One region of the Streptomyces sp. NPDC024698 genome, then DNA from elsewhere that is predicted to be linked to it. Evidence: riboswitches for the same ligand, from Rfam matches in the RefSeq annotation. Region 1 holds a riboswitch; each other region holds the start of a gene.
The links. A riboswitch is a leader RNA that binds a small molecule or an ion and turns the genes downstream of it on or off. The one in region 1 is predicted to bind S-adenosylmethionine.

Region 2: another riboswitch for S-adenosylmethionine. It lies ahead of thrC (threonine synthase); the one in region 1 lies ahead of ACZ4AA_RS00400 (aminotransferase class V-fold PLP-dependent enzyme).
Region 3: another riboswitch for S-adenosylmethionine. It lies ahead of ACZ4AA_RS22800 (putative leader peptide); the one in region 1 lies ahead of ACZ4AA_RS00400 (aminotransferase class V-fold PLP-dependent enzyme).

What each region holds. Positions count from the first base shown of each region.
Region 1 is NZ_JBVHLK010000001.1:86,281-93,715, forward strand. It holds gene ACZ4AA_RS00390 (rhomboid family intramembrane serine protease) at 1-552, shown strand, start outside; gene ACZ4AA_RS00395 (Lrp/AsnC family transcriptional regulator) at 594-875, shown strand; gene ACZ4AA_RS00400 (aminotransferase class V-fold PLP-dependent enzyme) at 915-2,291, opposite strand; SAM riboswitch class IV at 2,478-2,594, opposite strand; gene trpD (anthranilate phosphoribosyltransferase) at 2,693-3,757, opposite strand; gene qcrB (cytochrome bc1 complex cytochrome b subunit) at 3,941-5,581, opposite strand; gene qcrA (cytochrome bc1 complex Rieske iron-sulfur subunit) at 5,578-6,645, opposite strand; gene qcrC (cytochrome bc1 complex diheme cytochrome c subunit) at 6,642-7,435, opposite strand, start outside.
Region 2 is NZ_JBVHLK010000004.1:174,255-181,689, reverse strand. It holds gene ACZ4AA_RS11785 (NADH:flavin oxidoreductase) at 1-288, opposite strand, end outside; gene groL (chaperonin GroEL) at 575-2,197, opposite strand; gene ACZ4AA_RS11775 (cold-shock protein) at 2,560-2,763, opposite strand; gene ACZ4AA_RS11770 (MoaD/ThiS family protein) at 3,206-3,481, opposite strand; gene thrC (threonine synthase) at 3,478-4,776, opposite strand; SAM riboswitch class I at 4,794-4,950, opposite strand; gene ACZ4AA_RS11760 (glucosyl-3-phosphoglycerate synthase) at 5,155-6,099, shown strand; gene ACZ4AA_RS11755 (alpha,alpha-trehalose-phosphate synthase (UDP-forming)) at 6,178-7,435, shown strand, end outside.
Region 3 is NZ_JBVHLK010000010.1:31,877-39,311, reverse strand. It holds gene ACZ4AA_RS22815 (amino acid ABC transporter ATP-binding protein) at 1-780, opposite strand, end outside; gene ACZ4AA_RS22810 (amino acid ABC transporter permease) at 777-1,781, opposite strand; gene ACZ4AA_RS22805 (hypothetical protein) at 1,948-2,082, opposite strand; SAM riboswitch class IV at 2,240-2,385, shown strand; gene ACZ4AA_RS22800 (putative leader peptide) at 2,422-2,487, shown strand; gene ACZ4AA_RS22795 (cell envelope biogenesis protein OmpA) at 2,600-3,403, shown strand; gene ACZ4AA_RS22790 (acyltransferase family protein) at 3,781-5,037, shown strand; gene ACZ4AA_RS22785 (expansin EXLX1 family cellulose-binding protein) at 5,113-6,072, shown strand; gene ACZ4AA_RS22780 (PP2C family protein-serine/threonine phosphatase) at 6,175-7,398, opposite strand.

The DNA.
Region 1 (7,435 bases):
TTCGGCGGGGCGCCCGGCGAGGCCTTCACCCCCGCGACCGCGCTGTTCATCCACGGCAGCTGGCTCCATCTCCTGGGCAACATGCTGTTCTTCTACGTCTTCGGGCTGATGACCGAGGAGCGCATGGGCCACCTGGAGTTCGCCCTCTTCTACCTGGGCTGCGGGTATCTGGCCCTGCTGGGCTACGCGGCCGCCAACGCGTCCTCGCAGCAGTCCCTGGTCGGGGCCTCCGGGGCGATCTCCGCGGTGCTCGGCGCGTTCCTGTACCTGTTCCCCAGGGCCCGGGTGACCAGTCTCTTCCCGTTCCTGTTCTTCCTGCCGCTGCGGTTCCCCGCCTGGGTGGTGCTGCCGTTCTGGTTCACGCTGCAATGGCTGGCGGCGGGCCGCAGCTCCTCGGGTCCAGGGGTCGCCTATCTGGCCCACCTGGTGGGCTTCACCCTGGGTTTCGTCTACGCCTGGGCCCGGTTCCACCGCCGCCCGGCCGCCGTGCCCGCCCTCGGGGTGCTGCCGGGGCCCCCGGTGGAGCGGCCCGGCCCCGTGGACCGCGAGTAGGGTGAGATCCCCAGCAGCGGCCCCTAGGGAGAGAACCAGCCGTGATCACCGCGATCGTCCTCATCAAGACCAGCGTGGACCGGATCCCCGAGATCGCCGAGTCGATCGCGTCGCTGGACAGCGTCAGCGAGGTCTTCTCCGTCACCGGCACCTACGACCTGATCGCCATGGTCCGGGTCCAGGCCCACGACGACCTGGCGGACGTGATCCCCGGCAAGATCAGCAAGATCCCGGGCGTCGAGGCGACGGACACGCACGTGGCGTTCCGTACGTACTCCCAGCACGACCTGGAGGCGGCGTTCGCGATCGGTCTCGACTCCTGACCGACGCGGCGCCGCCTCCGGGCGTGGCTGCCCCTGCCCTCAGACCGCGGGGACGCAGCGGCCGCCCTCGGTGCGGTACTGCCAGCGCGCGCCGTCCCTGACCAGCTCGCGCACCGCGCGCACGAACCGCTCGACGTGCTCGTCGGGGGTGCCGGCCCCGAAGCTGACCCGGATGGCGTTGAGGGACTTCTCGCCGGGTGCCGCCTCCGGGGCTCCGCACTCCCCCTGGGTCTCGGGGGCGCTGCCGAGCAGCGTGCGCACGAGCGGATGGGCGCAGAAGAGGCCGTCGCGGACACCGATGCCGTACTCGGCGGACAGCGCCGCCGCGAAGTGCGAGCTGTTCCAGCCCTCGACGACGAAGGAGATGACGCCGACGCGGGGGGCGTCGTCGCCGAAGAGCGAGAGGACCCGGACCTCGGGGACCTCGGCGAGGCCCTCCCGGACGGTACGGATCAGGTGCCGCTCGCGGGCGAGCAGGTTGTCGAAGCCCTCCTCGGTGAGCGCCTTGCACGCCGACGCGATCGAGTAGGCGCCGATGACGTTCGGCGAGCCGGCCTCGTGCCGGGCGGCGCTGTCGTGCCACTCCACGTCCACCCCGCCGTCGGCGCGCCGGGTGACCTTGCGGCTGGCGCCGCCGCCGGCGAGGTAGGGGTCGGCCTCGCGCAGCCAGTCGGAGCGGCCCGCGAGGACACCGGAGCCGAAGGGCGCGTACAGCTTGTGCCCGGAGAAGGCGACCCAGTCGACGTCGAGGTCCTGGACCGACACCGGGTGGTGCGGGGCGAGCTGGGCGGCGTCGAGGACGATCCGGGCGCCGTGGGCGTGCGCTGCGGCGGCCAGTTCCCGCACGGGCCACAGCTCCCCGGTGACGTTCGAGGCGCCGGTGACGCACACCAGGGCCGGTCCATGGCCCCCTTCAACGGACACCGTGCGGGCGGCGAGGGCGCGCTCCAGGGTCTCGACGGCCTCGGCGGGGGTGCGGGGGGCGTTCAGGTAGGTCACCCGGGCGTCGCGCCAGGGCAGCAGCGAGGCGTGGTGCTCGGTCTCGAAGACGAAGACCTGGCAGTCGGCCGGGAGGGCCGCGGCGAGCAGGTTGAGCGAGTCGGTGGTGGAGCGGGTGAACACGACCTGGTCGTCGGCGCGGCAGTCGAGGAACTCCTCGACGGTCCTGCGGGCGTTCTCGAAGAGGTCGGTGGACAGCTGCGAGAGGTAGCCGGCGCCCCGGTGGACGCTGCCGTAGTACGGCGCGTACGCGGCCACGTCGTCCCACACCCGCTGGAGGGCGGGCGCGCTGGCGGCGTAGTCGAGGGCCGCGTAGGTCACCTCGCCGCCGGTGACGAGCGGGACGGTGACATCCCGGCCCAGAACGGGCAGGGGGGCACAAACACTCTGGTCGGCGGCAACGGTGGAGACAGACATGGCGAGCTCCTGTGAGAGGCAGGCGGGATCACCGCGCGAGCCGGCCGCCGCAGGCGGCGCTCAGCGCGGGAGAAGGGTGAAAAGGGTGTGCGGAGGCGGGGCTCGGCGCCCTATCGCATTCGCTTGCTCACAGAAGGCTCCCTCGAACGACCAGGACCCCTGGTGGTCCGCCCGGAGAGCGGGAGGGGTCCGCGCTTGCCGTAGGCCTCGCTGCCTACGACCTGGTCTTCACCCGGGGCACCCCGCCACGGACGGAGGGTTGCCGGACAGCCGGCCGGGGCCTGATGGCTGTCACTCATGACCTGATACAGCATCTTGCCAGAGGATCTTCCCCGCGCAAGACGCAGTCCAGGATCCGGACTGCGTCCCGCGCCGGGCTCCGGTGGGGACCGGCGGGTGGATCAGGCGTTGCTGGCGGCCACCCAGCGCTCCAGGGTGCGCTTCGCGGCGCCGGAGTCGATCGCCTCGGCGGCCTTCTCCATTCCCTCGCGGAGTTGGCCGGTGAGCGGCGCGCCGGTCGGCGAGAGGGCCACCAGGGCGGCCGCCGAGTTCAGCAGGACCGCGTCCCGCACGGGCCCCTTCTCGCCGTCCAGGAGGCGCCGGGCGACCTCCGCGTTGTACGAGGCGTCGGCGCCGCGCAGTGCCTCCACCGGGACGATGTCGAGCCCGACGTCGCGGGGGTCGAAGCGCTCCTCGGTGACCTTGCCGTCGCGGACGACCCACACGTGGGAACCCCCGGTGGTGGTCAGCTCGTCGAGGCCGTCGTCACCGCGGAAGACCAGCGAGGAGTTGCCGCGCTCGGCGAACACGCCCGCCACGATGGGCGCCATCCGGGCATCGGCGACGCCGACCGCCTGGGCCTTCACCCGTGCCGGGTTGGTCAGCGGTCCGAGCACGTTGAAGGTGGTCCTGATGCCCAACTGGCCGCGGGCCGCCGCCACATGACGCAGCGCCGGGTGGAACTTGACCGCGAAGCAGAAGGTGATCCCGGCCTCCTCGGCCACCGCGGCGACCCGGCTCACCGGCAGTTGCAGATTGACGCCGAGCTTCTCCAGCACGTCCGACGCCCCGGACGCGGAGGACGCCGCCCGGTTGCCGTGCTTGACGACCTTGGCGCCGGTGCCGGCCACCACGATCGAGGACATCGTGGAGATGTTGACGGTCTTCGCGCCGTCGCCGCCCGTTCCGACGATGTCGACGGTGCGTCCGGGCACCTCGATCACGTTCGCGTGCTCGTACATGGCCCGGACGAGTCCGGCGATCTCCTGGACGGTCTCGCCCTTGGCCCGCAGCGCCACCACGAACCCGGCGATCTGCGCGTCGGTCGCCTCGCCGCGCATGATGCGGTCCATCGCCCAGGCCGTGTCGTCGGCGCTCTGGTCGCGGCCTTCGAGCAGTCCGTTCAGTACCGCGGGCCAGGAACGGCCCGCCGCGGTGTCGCCTCCAGCGGGGTTCACAGCGCTCATGGTCGCTCCTGGTTTCCTGGGTCACGCGGTCGTGCTGACACGGGCGCGGGTGACACGGTCGTGGGCGCCGCGGGGTGGACTCACCCCCTGGCACCGGGTGAGTCCACCCTATCCAGCCCCGAGACGGCGAAGAGCCCCGTCCGTTGCGTGGACGGGGCTCCTGCCGTGGCGAACTGCCGGGGATCAGTGGTGGCCGTGGCCGCTCGTGATCTCCTTGTACTCCTCGACGGTGGGCTTGGGGATCTGGCCCTCCTCGCCGTAGAAGCCCTTGCTCATCTTGGCGCGCAGCTTCTGCGCACCCGAGACCTTGCGCTCGACACCGTTCTCGTCGACCGTCGGGCCGATCTCGGCCGGCTTGTACTGCACGTGCGCGGTGAGCGTGTGCAGCGCGTCCTGGCTGAGCGGCTCGTGGACCTCGATGAACTCACCGTGCGGCAGGCGCTTGATGATGCCCGACTCGCGGCCGTGCAGCACCTTGTCCCGGTCCCGGCGCTGGAGGCCGAGGCAGATCCGCTTGGTGGCGATGAACGTGAGCACCGGCACGACGAAGAAGGCGATGCGCACGAACCAGGTGATCGAGTTGATCGCCAGGTGGAAGTGCGTGGCCCAGATGTCGTTGCCGCCGCCGACGAGCAGGACGAAGTACCAGCTGATCCAGGCGGCACCGAACGCGGTCCGGGTCGGGACGTTGCGCGGGCGGTCCAGGATGTGGTGCTCGCGCTTGTCGCCGGTGACCCAGGACTCGATGAACGGGTAGACCGCGATCGCGACCAGGACCAGCGGGAAGATCACCAGCGGGATGAACACGCCCAGGACGAGCGTGTGACCCCAGAGGTTGATCTCCCAGCCCGGCATGACACGGATGAGGCCCTCGGAGAAGCCCATGTACCAGTCGGGCTGGGCGCCCGTGGAGACCATGTCCGGACGGTAGGGACCCATGGCCCAGATCGGGTTGATCGAGGCGATCGCCGCGATGGCCGCGATGACACCGAAGACCAGGAAGAAGAAGCCTCCGGCCTTGGCCATGTAGACCGGGAGCAGCGGCATGCCGACGACGTTCTCGTTGGTCTTGCCGGGGCCCGCGAACTGCGTGTGCTTGTGGTAGAAGACCAGGATCAGGTGGCCGACGACCAGGCCGAGCATGATGCCCGGCAGCAGCAGCACGTGCACCGAGTAGAAGCGGGCCACGAAGTCGCCGCCCGGGAACTCGCCGCCGAACAGGAAGAACGACAGGTACGTGCCCACGATCGGCACGGACAGGACCGCGCCTTCCATGAAGCGCACACCGGTGCCGGAGAGCAGGTCGTCCGGGAGCGAGTAACCGGTGAAGCCGGTGAACATGCCGAGGACGAACAGCAGGAATCCGAAGACCCAGTTGATCTCACGCGGCTTGCGGAACGCACCCGTGAAGAACACGCGCATCATGTGCACGAACATGCCGGCGAGGAAGATCAGCGCGGCCCAGTGGTGGATCTGACGGATCAGCAGACCACCGCGCACATCGAAGGAGATGTGCATGGTCGAGTTGAACGCCTCGGACATCAGCTGGCCCTGCAACGGCACGTAACTGCCGTCGTACACCACCTCGTTCATCGAGGGGTGGAAGAACAGGGTCAGGTACACACCCGTGAGGATGATGATGATGAAGCTGTAGAGGCAGACCTCACCCAACATGAACGACCAGTGGTCGGGGAAGATCTTGCGCATGTTGGACTTGGCCAGGGAGTAGATCCCGAGACGGCCGTCGGCCCAGTCGGCCACCCGCTCACCGGCGGGTGCCTTCTCGCGCGAGGGGCGCGAGTCGGAGGTGGTGGTAGTGCTCATCCGCGCTCCCAGAATGCAGGACCGACGGGCTCTTCGAAGTCGCTGAGCGCCTCGAGGTAGCCCTCAGCGTTCACGCCGATGCGCAGCTGCGGCAGGGCGTGACCGGCCGGGCCGAAGATGACCCGGGCACCGTCGGAGAGGTCGAAGGTGGACTGGTGGCACGGGCACAGCGCGTGGTGCGTCTGCTGCTCGTACAGGGAGATCGGGCAGCCGACGTGGGTGCAGATCTTCGAGTAGGCCACGATGCCCTGGTAGGACCACTCGAGTTCCTGCTTGTCCTTGATGTCGTCCGGCTGGAGCCGGATGATCATCAGGGCCGCCTTGGCGATCTCCTTCTGGAAGTCCTCGTCGTCCGTCTCCAGGCCCTCGGGCTTGGCGAAGGTGAGCGAACCGACGGCGACGTCCGAGGGACGCAGCGGCTCGTTCGTGTTCATGTTGACGAGGAGCTTGCCCTTGGACCACAGCGTGTGGCGCAGCTTCGTGCCGGGCAGCGGACCGAGGTCGCGCAGCAGCATGACGCCGGAGAGCGGGAACAGGGCCAGCGCGCCGAACATCGTGTTGCGGATCAGCTTGCGGCGGCCGAGCGCGGACTCCTTGGCACCCTGCTTGAAGTCGGCCAGGACCTTGGCCTTGACGTCGGGCGCCGCCTCGATCGGGTGACGATCGTCGGCGACCTCGACGTCGGACATCAGGGTGCGGGCCCAGTGGACCGCCCCCGCGCCGATCGAGAACAGCGCCACACCGAGGCACATGCCCAGCGCGAAGTTCAGCGCGCTGATGTGCCCGAGCGGGAACACGAAGATCGACTTGTTGTTCGGGATCGCCACGTACGAGGCGATGAAGCCGACGGTGGCCACCATCGACAGCACGAACAGCATGGCCACCAGGCGCTCGGACCGCTTGGCGGCCCGCTCGTCGATGTCCTGGATGCGGTGCTCGTGGGGCGGCAGCCCCGGGTCCGCGAACGGGTTCTGCTCGTCCGCGACGGCTACCGGGCCGTGACCGTGGTCGTCGGAGGCCCGCTCGGCGGGCACGTTCTCTTCTGGAATGTCTTGGCTACTCATGACTTCTTGGCCTTTGCGGTCCGAGCGGCGACCCAGACGGCGACGGCGACCAGGGTTCCGAGACCGAAGACCCAGCCGAACAGGCCCTCGCTGACCGGCCCGAGGCCACCCAGTTCGAGTCCGCCGTTGCTCTCGGTGTCGTCACCGTTGACCGCGTCGAGGTACGCGATGATGTCCTGCTTGTTCTTCTCCGTCAGCGTGGTGTCGGGGAAGGACGGCATGTTCTGCGGGCCCGTCTGCATGGCCTCGTAGATGTGCTTCGGGTCGACACCCTCCAGGCTCGGCGCGAACTTGCCGTGCGTCAGCGCGCCACCCTTGCCGGTGAAGTTGTGACACTGGGCGCAGTTCGTGCGGAAGAGTTCACCGCCGTTGGCGATGTCCGCGCCGCCGGGGCTGACCTGGTTCTTGGTCGGGATCGCGGGGCCGGCGCCGAGCGAGGCGATGTAGGCCGCGAGCTGGTCGATCTCGGCCTGGGTGTAGATGACCTTCTTGCGCGGGATCTGAGCGCCCGGCTGCTGGGCCGGCATACGGCCGGTGCCGACCTGGAAGTCGACCGCGGCCGCGCCCACACCCACCAGGCTGGGGCCGTCGGAGCTGCCCTGACCGCCGGTTCCGTGGCAGCTTGCGCAGCCCACGGAGTACAGCTTCTTGCCCTCGGTGATACCGAGGGACTGGGAGGTTTCATCGGCCTGCGCCTTGCCCGCGGGTGCGAACGCGGCGTACAGCCCCCCGGTGGCCGCCAGCGCGAGGAGTAGGACGACGACCGCCGCCAGCGGATGGCGTCGTCGTG
Region 2 (7,435 bases), on a different contig from region 1:
GGCGACCCTCGCCCAGCCGGCCAGCTGGTCCTCGCCGTGGAAGCGCGGCACGTCGTTGCTCTGTCCCGCCGAGTCGTGGCCGACGTACGTGCCCTCGGTCACGATGAGGCCCACGCCCGCGGCGGCGCGGCGGGAGTAGTAACCGACCACGTCCTCGCCCGGGACACCGCCCGGCGAGAACATCCGGGTCATCGGGGCCATGGCGATCCTGTTCGGGACGGTCAGGCCGTTGATGGAGACGGGACGGGACAGGATCTCGGCGGCGCGGGACGCGGCGTCAGCGGTCACGTGGGGGCTCCTCGGAGAGGTGGTCGGTATGACGTCGAACGGTCTGCGAGGCAGGAGATTCCGTACGGTATGTGCACGTGCATCGACTGCTCGTCAGCGTCAACCGCCGTACCGGCCACGGCATTCCGCCGCGCCCGCCCGGGCCGCTGTGATCCGGGCCACCCTCCGGGCCCGCCGTACGCGCCTCCGCCGCCGGAGCCGGGCCGGGGAACGCCCGAGGGCGGCACCCTCCCCTGGGGGAGGGTGCCGCCCTCGGAACGTCAGGACGATGATCGACCGGGGTCGATCAGAAGTCCATGTCACCGCCCGGCATGCCGCCCGGAGCGGCCGCGGAGGCCTTCTCCGGCTTGTCGGCGATGACGGCCTCGGTGGTCAGGAACAGCGCGGCGATGGAGGCGGCGTTCTGAAGAGCGGAACGGGTCACCTTCGCCGGGTCGATGATGCCTTCGGCGATCATGTCGACGTACTCACCGGTCGCGGCGTTCAGGCCGTGGCCGACGGGCAGGTTGCGGACCTTCTCGACGATGACGCCACCCTCGAGACCACCGTTGACGGCGATCTGCTTGAGCGGGGCCTCCAGGGCCAGACGCACGGCGTTGGCGCCGGTCGCCTCGTCACCCGTGAGCTCGAGCTTCTCGAAGACCGAGGAAGCCTGGAGCAGGGCCACGCCACCACCGGCGACGATGCCCTCCTCGACGGCAGCCTTCGCGTTGCGAACGGCGTCCTCGATGCGGTGCTTGCGCTCCTTGAGCTCGACCTCGGTGGCGGCACCGGCCTTGATGACGGCCACGCCGCCGGCCAGCTTCGCCAGACGCTCCTGGAGCTTCTCGCGGTCGTAGTCCGAGTCCGAGTTCTCGATCTCGGCACGGATCTGGTTCACGCGGCCGGCGACCTGGTCGGCGGAGCCGGAGCCGTCGACGATCGTGGTCTCGTCCTTGGTGATGACGACCTTGCGGGCGCGGCCCAGCAGGTCGATACCCGCGTTCTCCAGCTTGAGGCCGACCTCCTCGGAGATGACCTCGCCGCCCGTGAGGATGGCGATGTCGCCGAGCATGGCCTTGCGGCGGTCACCGAAGCCCGGAGCCTTGACGGCGACGGACTTGAAGGTGCCACGGATCTTGTTGACGACCAGGGTCGACAGGGCCTCGCCCTCGACGTCCTCGGCGATGATCAGCAGCGGCTTGCCCGACTGCATGACCTTCTCCAGGAGCGGGAGCAGGTCCTTGACGGAACCGATCTTGGAGTTGGCGATCAGGATGTACGGGTCGTCGAGCGACGCCTCCATACGCTCCATGTCGGTGGCGAAGTACGCCGAGATGTAGCCCTTGTCGAAGCGCATACCCTCGGTGAGCTCCAGCTCCAGACCGAAGGTCTGGGACTCCTCGACGGTGATGACGCCTTCCTTGCCGACCTTGTCCATCGCCTCGGCGATGAGCTCGCCGATCTGGGTGTCGGCGGCGGAGATGGAGGCCGTCGAAGCGATCTGCTCCTTGGTCTCGACATCCTTCGCCTGCTCAAGGAGGGCACCGGAGACGGCCTCGACGGCCTTCTCGATACCGCGCTTGAGGGCCATCGGGTTGGCGCCGGCGGCGACGTTGCGCAGGCCCTCGCGGACGAGAGCCTGGGCGAGGACGGTCGCGGTGGTCGTACCGTCACCGGCGACGTCGTCCGTCTTCTTGGCGACTTCCTTGACCAGCTCGGCGCCGATCTTCTCGTACGGGTCCTCGAGCTCGATCTCCTTGGCGATGGAAACACCATCGTTGGTGATCGTGGGCGCGCCCCACTTCTTCTCGAGGACGACGTTACGGCCCTTGGGGCCGAGGGTGACCTTGACGGCGTCGGCGAGCTGGTTCATCCCGCGCTCGAGACCGCGCCGTGCCTCCTCGTCGAACGCGATGATCTTGGCCATGTGAAGTGGTCCTCCCGGACGGGGTGGATTTCTCCGGATCGTGCCCGCGCCCGCGACGGACGGCCCTCGAACCCTGTGGTTCCTTGCCCCACAGGCCCGTGAGCCTCGCCGGCCCGATCCAAGTTCTGTCACTCTCACTGGGAGAGTGCTAACGCCAATGATTAGCACTCGACCCCTGCGAGTGCAAGCGCCTCTCATGAAAACAGCCCCCTGGCCCAGCCCCCGCCCGGGGTTCCGTCCAGCACGCGCACGCGGGCATGCGCGAGGCGGGGGGCGACCGGGAAACGCACGAGGGGCCCGCACCCCTGGTGGGATGCGGGCCCCTCGTGCGTGAGTTGAGTCGGTGGTCGTTCGCGCCCGGATCAGACGGCGAGTTTGACCATGTCCGCCTGCGGACCCTTCTGGCCCTGCGAGATCTCGAACTCCACTCGCTGACCCTCTTCAAGGGTGCGGTAGCCGTCCATCTGAATCGCGCTGTAGTGCACGAAGACGTCCGCACCACCGTCGACCGCGATGAAGCCGTACCCCTTCTCCGCGTTGAACCACTTGACGGTGCCCTGAGCCATGCCTAACTCCCCTATTACTGGCCCTTGCACAGATCCGCACTTCGCGGATCCGGGTCAGACCTCACCCCCCAAACGGTTGGGGGTGTGCGCCGGAACGCGTCGACCGCGGCTGAATGTATCTGTCCAACTGCCCTCTGCAACAGGTCAGTCGGACGAGAATTCTGGGCATGGCCGATCAATGATTTGCGGAGAATACGCAAGGATCCGGGGCAAGTCGGGCCCCATAAATGCCATAAAATACCCAAAAAGGTGAGCCACTTTGGCTACTTCTTATCGGCGCCAGAACGGCAACTCATATGCGTCCGGCATGAAACCAACATCGAAAACAAACCGGCTTCCCCAACTCTAGCGCGTTCAACCCTACAGAATTGCCCCCTCCGCTTGTCTCGCGGAAGGGGCAATTATGTGAACGCGATGTGTTCGGCATTACCGAGGGTAACGATCAGCCTCCGGCGACGGCCGGAATGATCGAGACTCCGGACCCCGCCGGGGTCGCCGTCTCCAGGCCCTGCTCGAAGCGAACGTCGTCGTCGTTGACGTACACGTTGACGAAGCGGCGCAGCTTGCCCTGGTCGTCCAGGACGCGCGCGGCGATCCCCGTGTGCTTCTTCTCCAGGTCTCCGATGACCTCGGCGAGGGTCGCGCCCTCGGCCGTCACCTCGGCGGCCCCACCGGTGTAGGTGCGCAGAATGGTGGGGATGCGGACGTTGACGCTCATGATGCGAGACCAGCCTCTCGGAAGGAGTCGAGGTTCGGGCGGATGGTCGCGGTCAGCCCGGTGTCGGAGGCCACCGCGTCCAGGGTCTTGAGGCCGTCGCCGGTGTTCAGCACGACGGTGGTCAGCGTCGGGTCGAGCAGACCGTTCTCGATCAGCTTCCGGGTGACACCGACGGTCACACCGCCCGCCGTCTCCGCGAAGATGCCCTCGGTGCGCGCGAGCAGCTTGATCGCGTCCACGATCTGCTCGTCGTCCACGTCCTCCACCGCGCCGCCGGTGCGCCGGGCGATGTCGAGCACGTACGGGCCGTCCGCCGGGTTGCCGATGGCGAGCGACTTGGCGATGGTGTCCGGCTTCTGGGGCCGTACGACGTCGTGGCCGGCCTTGTAGGCCACGGAGACCGGGGAGCAGCCCTCGGCCTGGGCGCCGAAGATCTTGTACGGCCTGTCCTCGACGAGTCCGAGTTTGATCAGCTCCTGGAGACCCTTGTCGATCTTCGTGAGCTGGGAGCCGGAGGCGATCGGCACGACGAGCTGGTCGGGGAGCCTCCAGCCGAGCTGCTCGCAGATCTCGTACGCCAGGGTCTTGGAGCCCTCGGCGTAGTAAGGCCGCAGGTTGACGTTGACGAAGCCCCAGCCCTCGCCGGCCGCGTCGCCGATCAGCTCGGAGCAGAAACGGTTCACGTCGTCGTAGTTGCCCTCGATGCCGACGAGCTCGCCGCCGTAGACCGCGGCCATGACGACCTTGCCCTGCTCCAGGTCGTGCGGGATGAACACGCAGGAACGGAAGCCGGCGCGGGCCGCGGCGGCGCCCACCGCTCCGGCGAGGTTGCCGGTGGAGGAGCAGGAGAGGGTGGTGAACCCGAAGGCACGGGCCGCTTCGATGGCCTGGGCGACGACGCGGTCCTTGAAGGAGTGCGTCGGGTTGCCCGAGTCGTCCTTGACGAAGAGCTTTCCGGCGTCGACGCCGAGCTCACGGGCCAGGTTGTCGGCCCGGACGAGCTTGGTCCAGCCAGGGTTGATGTTCGGCTTGTCCGCCACGTCCGCGGGGACGGGCAGCAGCGGCGCGTAGCGCCAGATGTTCGCGGGTCCCGCTTCGATCCGCTTGCGGAGTTCCTCGGTGTCGTACGCCGAGAAGTCGTAGGCGATCTCGAGCGGGCCGAAACACTCCTCGCAGGCGAAGACCGGGCCGAGCGGCACGCGGTGTCCGCACTCGCGGCAGGAAAGCGCCGCGGCCGGGCCGAGGTCCACCGGGTCGGCGGAGTTCGTGGTGCTTGCAACTGTCTGCGCAGCCATGGAGGCGAGGCCCTTTCTCCTCATCTTCCTCACGGCGCACTTCGCCGTGAGACGGATTTGGCACCTTCCCGAGCCGGGAGCCTCGCGACGCGATCGACATCGATCGCTACGAGACCGGCTGGAGGGTTGCCGGGGCTTCATCGGGCCGTATCCCTCTGCCCCTCTGGATGAGCGGTATTTGATTGTTGAACTGTTGAACACGATACGCGCCGACGATCCAGGACATGCGATGGTCATGCGCGTTGTTCAAGACTGTAACCGAAGGCCAGGACAGTTGAGATAGTCGTCCGAACGGCGAGACGAGCCCATCGATCCGCCGCCGGCCGCAGCGGGCACGCCGACGACGGCGTGTGATCAGACAGTGAGGAGCCGCAGACGGTGCTGAGAGAAGTCGAGAGCTGGCTGAGCACACGCTCCTGGTCCGTGACCGACCGCCCGCTCCACAAACTCATGGCAGCCAAGCGCGTCACCGGCTCGACGGTCAGTGTCGTGCTGCCCGCGCTCAACGAGGAGGAGACGGTCGGCGAGATCGTCGCGATCATCCGCCACGACCTGATGCAGCAGGTGCCCCTCGTCGACGAGATCGTCGTCGTCGACTCCGGTTCGAGCGACCGTACCGCCGCGGTCGCCGCCGCCGCGGGCGCGCGCGTCGTGCACCGCGACGACATCCTCCCGCGGATACCGGCCGTGCCCGGCAAGGGCGAGGTGCTGTGGCGGTCGCTCCTCGTGACGAGCGGGGACATCGTCGCCTTCGTCGACGCGGACCTCAGGGAGTTCTCGTCCGACTTCGTCTCCGGGATCGTGGGCCCCCTGCTCACCGAGCCCGGCGTCGACCTCGTCAAGGCCATGTACGACCGCCCGATGGCCGGCGGTGGCGGGCAGGGCGGCCGGGTCACCGAGCTGATGGCCCGCCCCCTGCTGAACATGCACTGGCCGCAGCTCGCGGGCTTCGTCCAGCCGCTCGGCGGCGAGTACGCGGCTCGCCGCTCGCTGCTCGAACAGCTCCCCTTCCCCGTCGGTTACGGCGTCGAACTGGGCATGCTCGTCGACGCCCTGCACCTGGTGGGCCTGGACGCCCTCGCCCAGGTCGACGTCGGCGTGCGCAAGCACCGCCACCAGGACGGCCAGGCGCTGGGCCGCATGGCCGCCGCGATCTACCGCACCGCGCAGCTCCGGCTCGCCCGCGGCCATCTGATCCGCCCCTCCCTGACCCAGTTCGAACGCGACCGGGACGGTTTCCGGCCGCGCACCTACTCCGTGGACACCGAGGAAAGGCCGCCGATGACCGAAATGTCCGAGTACCAGACGCGCAGAGCCGCGTAGTCCGGCGCCCACGGCCGCCGATCGCATACGGCCGAAGGGCGCGTTTGAGCGTTTCGAGACGGGGCTAGGTTTCGAGGCATGGCTTCAACGCATGGTGCCCACAGGATTCTGGTCGCCTCCAACCGCGGCCCGGTCACCTACGAGGTACGGGAGGACGACTCGCTGCACGCCCGGCGCGGCGGCGGTGGACTCGTCTCGGGTCTCTCCGCGATCGGGCCGGACGCGGGTGCGCTCTGGGTGTGCTCGGCCCTCGGCGACGGCGACCGGGAGGCCGTCCGGCGCGGGGTCGGCGAGGACGGCGTACGGATGCTGGCCATCGACGCCGCCACGCACGCCGACGCGTACAACGGCATCGCCAACTCCGTGCTGTGGTTCGTCCACCACATGCTGTACCAGACCCCGCTGGAGCCGGTCTTCGACGCGGAGTTCCGGCGGCAGTGGGCGTCGTACCGCGCCTACAACCGTGCCTTCGCCGAGGCGCTCGCCGAGGAGGCGGCCGAGGGCGCGTCGGTGCTGGTCCAGGACTACCACCTGTGCCTGGTGCCAGGGATGCTCCGCGAGCTGCGCCCCGACCTGCGCATCGGCCACTTCTCCCACACCCCCTGGGCACCCGAGGACTACTTCCGGATGCTCCCCGACGACATCCGCGCCGAGCTGATGGCGGGCATGCTCGGCGCCGACCGGGTGGCCTTCCTGACCTGGCGGTGGGCCACGGCGTTCATGCGCTGCGCGGAGCAGACCGAACCCGGCCGCTACGTCGCCACCCGGCCCTCGGGCGGCTCCCCCGCGATCGAGCACCTGGACGGCGCCGGGCCGCCCGTGCGCGAGACCCGGGTCGGCGTGCACGGCCTCGGGGCGGACGCCGAGTTCCTGCGCGAGCGCTCGCACCGGGCGGACGTCGGGGAACGCATGGCCGCGCTGCGCGAGGAGATCGGCGCGGGCCGCAGGACGATCGTGCGCGTCGACCGGACCGAGCTGTCCAAGAACATCGTGCGGGGGATGCTGGCGTACCGGCAGCTGCTCGACGACCACCCCGAGTGGCGCGAGCGGGTCGTCCACGTGGCCTTCGCCTATCCCTCGCGGCAGGACCTCGCGGTCTACCGGGACTACACGGCCGAGGTGCAGCGGCTCGCCGACGAGATCAACTCCGGGTACGGAACGCCCGGCTGGACTCCGGTGGTGCTGCACGTGAAGGACGACTTCGCCCGCTCGCTCGCCGCGTACCGGCTGGCCGACGTCGCCCTCGTCAACCCGATCCGGGACGGCATGAACCTCGTCGCCAAGGAGGTCCCGGTCGTCTCCGACGAGGGCTGCGTGCTGGTCCTGTCGCGGGAGG
Region 3 (7,435 bases), on a different contig from region 1:
CACCTTGCTCAGGAACTCTCTGGTGCGCGCTTCTCGCGGCTGGTCCAGCACCTGCTCGGGCGGTCCCTGTTCGACGATCCGGCCGCCGTCCATGAAGACCACCCGGTCGGCGATCTCCCGGGCGAAGCCGATCTCGTGGGTGACGATGACGAGGGTGGTGCCGCTGTGGGCCAGGTCCTTGATGACGGCGAGGACCTCGCCGACCAGTTCGGGGTCCAGGGCGGACGTCGGTTCGTCGAAGAGGATGACCCCGGGCCGCAGGGCGAGAGCACGGGCGATGGCGACGCGCTGCTGCTGACCGCCCGACAACTGCCGTGGGTAGGCCCCTGCCTTGTCGACCAGGCCCACCCGCGCGAGCAGCTCGCGGGCCAACTCCCTTGCCCCGGGCCTGGACAGCCTGCCGGTCGCCACCGGAGCAGCGGCCACGTTGCCCAGGACGGTCAGATGGGGGAAGAGGTTGAAGTTCTGGAAGACGAACCCGATGCGGCTGCGCTGGGCCAGGATGACCCGCTCGCTCAGCTCCTTGAGCCGGTCGCCCTGCCGGCGTACGCCGATGAGCTCGCCGTTCAGGCTGACATGGCCGAGTTCGGGCTTCTCCAGGTGGTTGATCACGCGCAGGAGGGTGGACTTCCCGGAGCCGGACGGTCCGAGGATGACCGTCACCTCACCGGGCCGTACGGTCAACTCGACGCCGTTCAGGACCTGTTGGAGGCCGTACCACTTGTGGACGTCGTGCACCTCGACCGCCGCCGGCCGGGGGCTGCTCGTCACGCCGCTCATATCGCCGTCTCCCTACGGACCCGGGCCCGCGCCTCGCGCAGACCGCTTCGCACCTTCTGCAACGGGGTCGGCGGCAGGGTGCGCAGCGCGCCCCGCGAGTAGTACCGCTCGACGTAGAACTGGACGACGGAGACGACGCTGGTGAGGATCAGGTACCAGGCGGTGGCGACGAGGAGCAGGGGCACGATGTCGCCGGGGTAGGTGCTGCCCATGCTCTGCACGGTTCCGAACAGGTCCAGCAGGGACACGTAGAAGACCAGCGAGGTGCCCTTGATCAGACCGATCAGCTGGTTGACGTAGTTGGGGGTGATGGAGCGCAGTGCCTGCGGGAAGACGATCCTCGCGAACTGGTACCGCTTCGGCAGACCCAGGGCGGAGGCGGCCTCGTGCTGCCCCTGGTCCACGGAGAGGAGGCCGCCGCGTACCACTTCGGAGGCGTACGCCGCTTCGTTCAGACTCAGTCCCACGACGGCGACGGCCATGTCGGTGGCCAGGCGCGACTCGTCGAAGCTGAAGAAGGCGGGACCGAACGGAACACCTACGCTCAGCGTCCGGTACAGCGCACTGAAGTTGTAGAGGAAGAGCAGCACCACGATGAGGGGCACCGAACGGAACAGCCAGGTGTAGACCCAGCTCACCGCGCGGAGCACCGGGCTCCGGGAGAGCCTGGCCAGCGCCAGCAGAATGCCGCCGAGCAGGCCCAGCACGGCGCTGTAGAACGTGACTTCGAGGGTGATCAGCAGGCCGTCGAGAACGGTCGGGCGCAGGAACCAGTACTGGAAGCGGTCCCACTGGTAGAAGGGGTTGGTCACCAGGCCGTGGGCGATCTGGGCGACCAGCACGAGCACCACGGCCGTGATGATCCAGCGGCCGGGACGCCGGAGCGGAAGGACCCGCTGAGCGGCCAGGGGTTCGGGTGCGGCAGGAAGGTCGGTCAGGGGGATCGCCTCTGCGGGCGTCGCTGATCCCAAGGACACAGCGCTGCCAGGAGGTTGACTCATGGGGAGCTCCAGCGGATTCGGACACCCCGGATCCACGCGGGCGGCAGCGCCGCGCCGAGCGGGAGACGGCTCGGTACGAGGCGGTGCGCGGCGGCATGCGGAACGGGGGCTGGACAGGAAGGGACGCACCGCGACAGCGGTGGACGTCAGAGACTCGGAGGAACCGTCAGCCCTGGCTGAGAGGGCGGCACATGCCCGTACACAGGGCGCTGTTGACACGCAGCAGGTCCACGGAGCGGTCGGCGCACAGCACATCGCGACCGGTGCGCCGCCATGCGGCCGTCCCGTCAGCTGTGTGCATCGCCGTCACCATTTCTTCTCCGGCCGAAAAGGCATCCTGTTGTGGGCCGCACGTTAGGCCTGTCCGGAAAAGAATGTCAATGCGGGTGACCACCAGGTGAGACCGTGTTGTCGGCCTTCTTGACGGCACAACAGAGCGCCCCGAAACTTGCATGGACGGTCACGATTGTCAGCGCCCCTCGGTGCGGGTTCGCCCCCTCCGGTGGTCATCGGCCCCGGCCCGCTGACAGGCAACCCTTCCACCGCGACGGGGTGCCCCGGGTGACGACCGGGTCCCGCCGGCGTGGCGGGGCAAGCGTGGTCTCGCGTCTCGCGAGCCCTGAGGTCGGGACCGGTGGGAATGCCAAGGAACGGCTTGACGAGGCGCCTGCACATCGATCTGTTGCGTGTCTCCAGCGCCTACTGATCCGCGACCGGTCCGTCAGATCCGGACCGGTGCGACAGGCGCAGTCAATCCGCATTCCGGCCGCCGGTGCCCACAAAGCGGCGGTGGCTTCCGTCTTCCCCCAGGGAGAGTCATGCCTGAGACAGCTTCGCGCACGTCCAGTTCCGTCAACACCCGTCCCTGTGAACAGATTTCGCTCCCCTCCACGCTCCCCTCCACGCTTCGGCTCACGCCGGCGGTCGCGCCGTCCGTCCTCCCCCACCGTGTCGACAGCCGCATCGGCGTGGGCCTGGCCGGCGGCTTCTACCCGGCTCCGCACCGCTACGAGCTGTATCTGTCGCGGAGTTGTCCGCACTCGCTGCGCATCGCCATCACCCTGGGGCTGCTCGGTCTGAAGGACTCGGTCGCCACCACACTCCTCACGGACCCCGTGCGCACCCCCGACGCCTACGCTTCACTGCGCCGGGCCTACGAGGCGACCGAGCATCACTTCGACGGGCCGCTGACGGCACCGGCACTGTGCGACCGCTGGAGCGGACGCATCGTCAGCAACCACACGCCCGACATCCTCCGCGATCTCGCGGGGCTGCTCTCCGGCCACTCCACGACCTGCCCCTCCACTCTCTGGCCTCCCTCCCTCACCGCCGACATCGAGGCCCTCCGCGATCTGCTGGAGCGCGATGTCACCCCCTCCGCCCCGCCCTCGGAACTCGCGGCGGCCCTGGACCTGCTGGACTGCCAACTCACCTCGCGGCCCTACATCCTCGGCGACGGTCTCACGGCGGCGGACGTCGACGTATGGGTGGCGCTCACCGGTCTCGGCGGCCCGGAGGCCCTCGGCGCGCGGCCCCGGCTCCTGGACTACGCACACCGTCTCGGCGAGCACCCCGCCTTCCGGCCGGCCACCGACGCGGTACCCCTGACGACGGACGCCTGAGGCCTGACGCCCCCGACAAGACCCGCTGTCCAGCCCGCCCGGGGTCGCCCGGGCGGGTGCGCGTTCCTCACGCGGACCGACGCGCGGCCCGCAGCGCACGCCTCACACACGAACCGGCCGCCGCGGCCCCGGAAGTGGCCCCGGTCGGCCGCCCCCGCCGCCGTGCGGTTCACCCGCGTGGATCCAGCAGGATGGGCGATCCCGGCGAAAGCCGTCCCTTTCGAGCGTGTCCCGTGCCGTGCGGCCGGGCGTTCGCACTTCCATGTGGCGTCCGGCCCCGCGAACCAAGTCCCGGCGAGCCGCCGGACCGGGCCGCTCCGTTCGCCGTGCCCGCTCGCCGGCCCGTCCGGCGAACCTCCTCCGGGCAGGGAAACCCCATGGAACCGGCACCTCCCGCTGTCCGGCCGCTCCCCCGGCCGTCGCCCCCATCCGGCGGATCAGCCGACACCGCGCGGCTGGGCTGGCTGGACGCGCTGCGCGGGATCGCGGCACTTCTCGTGGCGGTCGACCATGCGTCGTACGCCTTCCTGGCGGAGTCCAGGGAGCAGCTGGCGCCCCTGGTGAACATCGGCCGGTACGGCGTGATGCTGTTCTTCCTGGTGAGCGGCTATGTCATCCCCGCCTCGCTCGAACGCCGGGGCTGCGTGCGGACGTTCTGGATCGGGCGGGCCTTTCGTGTCTACCCGCTGTGGGCCGCCCTGGTCGGCTCGGTCGTGCTGCTCGACCTCCTGGGCGTCGCGCGCCTCGGCCCTCGCTTCGCGGGGCGGGATCCCGTCACGGTCGCCGTCGCGCATCTCACCCTGCTCCAGGAGCTGCTGGGGACGCCGAGTCTGCTGCTCGTCCTGTGGACGCTGTCGTACGAGCTCGCCTTCTACCTGCTGGTCGTCTCCCTGTACACGGTCCGCCTGCACCGGCACCCGGCGACCGTGGCCGTGGTCCTGGGAGCGCTCGCCGCGATGAGCGCGGCGGCGGCGTTCGTACCGCGGGCGTCCGCGCTGTCCTGCGTGGTCGGCACCGGCCCCCTGGTCATGCTCGCTGCGACGGTGCTCGTGATCGCCGTGTGCTGCGGGAGTTCCCGGCGTTCCGCGCCGCGTGTGCCGGGGGCCGTCGCGGGAGGCGTCCTCGCCCTGGTCCTGGTCGCCTTCAACGGCACGGTTCCCCTCTGGGAAGGCCTGGTGATCCTGGCCGTGATGTTCCTCGGCAGCGCGGTACGGCGGGCGGAGGCCGGCGAGTGCACCTGGCCGCACGCGGCCCGGACAGCCGCGGTGGTGCTGGTCTGCACGGTGGGCAGCGCCTACGAGCAGGGCGACGGCGCTCACTTCGCGCGGCGCGGCTGGATCACGGCTCTCCTGCTGGCCGCGCTCACCTTCGGCCTGGCTCTGGCCCTGCGCCGACGGAGGTTCCCGCGCGCTCTGACCCGGCTGGGGACGATCAGCTACTCCGTGTACCTGGTGCATCCGGTCCTGCTGGCGGTGAGCGACAGCGTCATCGGCCGGTGCCGGCATGACCGTCCCGTGCTCGAAGCGGGGTTCTTCGCCCTGCTGCTGCCGGTGTCCGCGCTGGCCCATCGCCTCATCGAGGTGCCGGGCATGGAACAGGGACGCGAACGGATCCGCCGGATTTATTCGACGTGACCCCGTCAATCCATGGTCCGTAGTAGACATGCGACGTGTCCCGCTCGGTCCCGCGCGGGCGGAGAACGGATGCGCATGAAGGAAACGAAGCGAGGCTCGCGACGGCGCGGGCGCGGGCCGAGGCCGCGGAACGCCGCTCTGGTCGCCCTGGTCGCGGCCGGGGCTCTGGTCGCTCTGGTCGTGGCGTTCCGTCCCGGCGGCCACCCGGCCGACGCGGGGCATCCCGTCGCCTCTACGGTCGGCGGCGCCCGGGGGACCTCGGGTCCGGGCCGGTCGGCTCCGGCCGGATCGACGTCTCCCACGGCCACGCGGTCGCCGGACCCCTCGGTCTCCCGGGCCGTGACGGCCCGCCCGTCGGCCACGGCGGCGCGGCCGTCGGCCACGGCCACCCCGCGCACCGCGGCGACGACCGCTTCCCTGGCGGGACGGATCCGCCCCGGGGTCGGCTACCGGGGAGTGGCGACCACGTACGACGCCGGGAACGGAGACGGCTCCTGCTCCTACGGTCCGAGCGACGTCGTCCTGACCGCGGCGATGAACCACACCGACTACGAAACCTCGAAGGCGTGCGGGGCGTACGTACGGGTGCGGGCGGCCGGCGGCGCCACCGTCACGGTCCGGATCACCAATGAGTGCCCCACGGGCTGCGCTCCCGGGCAGCTCGACCTGAGCGCGCAGGCGTTCGCCCGGCTCGCGAACCCGTCGGCCGGCCGGATCCCGATCACCTGGAAGCTGCTGAGCCCCGGCACCTCCGCTACGGTCGCGCTCCGCTACAAGACCGGATCCAGCCGCTACTGGTGCGCGGTCCAGGTGATCGGGCACCGCAACCCGGTCGCCCGGCTCGAACTGCGGGCCGGCGGAACCTGGCGGCGGCTGCCGCGCAGCGGCTACAACTACTTCCTCGCCGAGGACGGCGGCGGGTGCGGCGGCACGATCCGGATCACCGACATCTACGGTGAGCGCCTGACCGTCGACGGCATCGCGCTGAGCCCCGACACGGTGCAGACGACCCGGCTCCAGTTCGCCCGGCACTGAACGGGGTCCGGGGGTGCGCCCCGCCGTGTCCCGGGTGCGCCCCTCGCACGCCGGGGCGCACCGGAGCACACCTGGAGGTGAGCGACTCGGTCGCTCACCCCCTCACCGGCACAGTTGGTCCGTACCCCCGCCGCAGCCCACCCCGGCGACCGCGGAACCGGCTCCGGCGGTGACCGCGGTCATCGGCTCGGCGAGGACCGGCTTGCGGAGCAGCAGCAGCGCCGCGTCGTCGTGCAGACGCCCGCCCACATGGGCCTGGAGTTCGGCGTCGAGCGCGGCGAGCGTGGCAGCCGGTTCGTCGGACACGTGCCGTGCCAGGCCTTGCGCGAGGGCGTAGAACTCGCGGCCGTGGTCGCGGGCCTCGGTCACACCGTCGGTGTACAGCAGGAGCTGATCGCCGTCGGCCAGCGGCAGTACCTGAAGGCTCGGGGACTCCCCCGTCAGGGCCCGCAGCCCGAGCGGAGGGGCGGGATCGACGGGGTCGACCGACACCACGCCGCCGGACGCCCGGACATGGAGCGGAGGAGCGTGCCCGCAGTTGACGACCTCCAGCCGGCCCGGCTCGGGGTACCCGGCGACCACGGCGGTGACGAAGTCGTCGAAGCCGAGGTTGCGCGCCAGGCTCCGCTCGATCCTGGCGACGACCGCGAGGAGGTCCGGTTCGTCGTACGCGGCCTCGCGGAAGACGCCGAGCACGAGCGCGGCCGTACCCACGGCGGGCAGCCCCTTGCCCCGGACGTCACCGATGATCATCCTCACGCCGTGCGGTGTGGGCACCAGCGCGTAGAGGTCGCCGCCGATCCGGGCCTCGGCCGCTGCGGCGCTGTAGCGCACGGCGACCTGGAACGGACCGACGTTCGACGGAATGGGCGCGAGGAGCGCGTGCTGCGCGGCCTCGGCGACCGAGCGGACGGCCGCGAGGACCCGTTCGCGGCGCCAGCGCAGCGCGCTGGCCAGGACGCTCGCCAGCGTGACGGACGCCAGCGCCGACAGGACGGCCACGAGCTCGCCGCCCGGAACGCCGTCCCGGATGCCGAGCATCGCGCTCAGCGCCGAGGCCAGGAAGCCGACGCACAGCACCCCGTACGGCCGGCTGGTCGTGGCCGCCAGCGCGGGTCCCGCGGCGAGCAGCGGGAGCCACAGGATTCCCGCCCGGCCCGCCAGGTCGACGAGCACGATGGCTCCGACGATCAGTAAGGGCAGCACCGACGTGCCGAAGGCGAGGTGGGCGGCGCGCTTGCGGGCCGCCGCCCAGGAACCGGCACCTCGCTTCCCGAACGTCCGTTTCAGCCAGTGCTCGCTACCGTGCTCTCGGGCCCGACTCATACTCGTCCGCAGTCCTCACCTGGGTTCATCCCTGAAA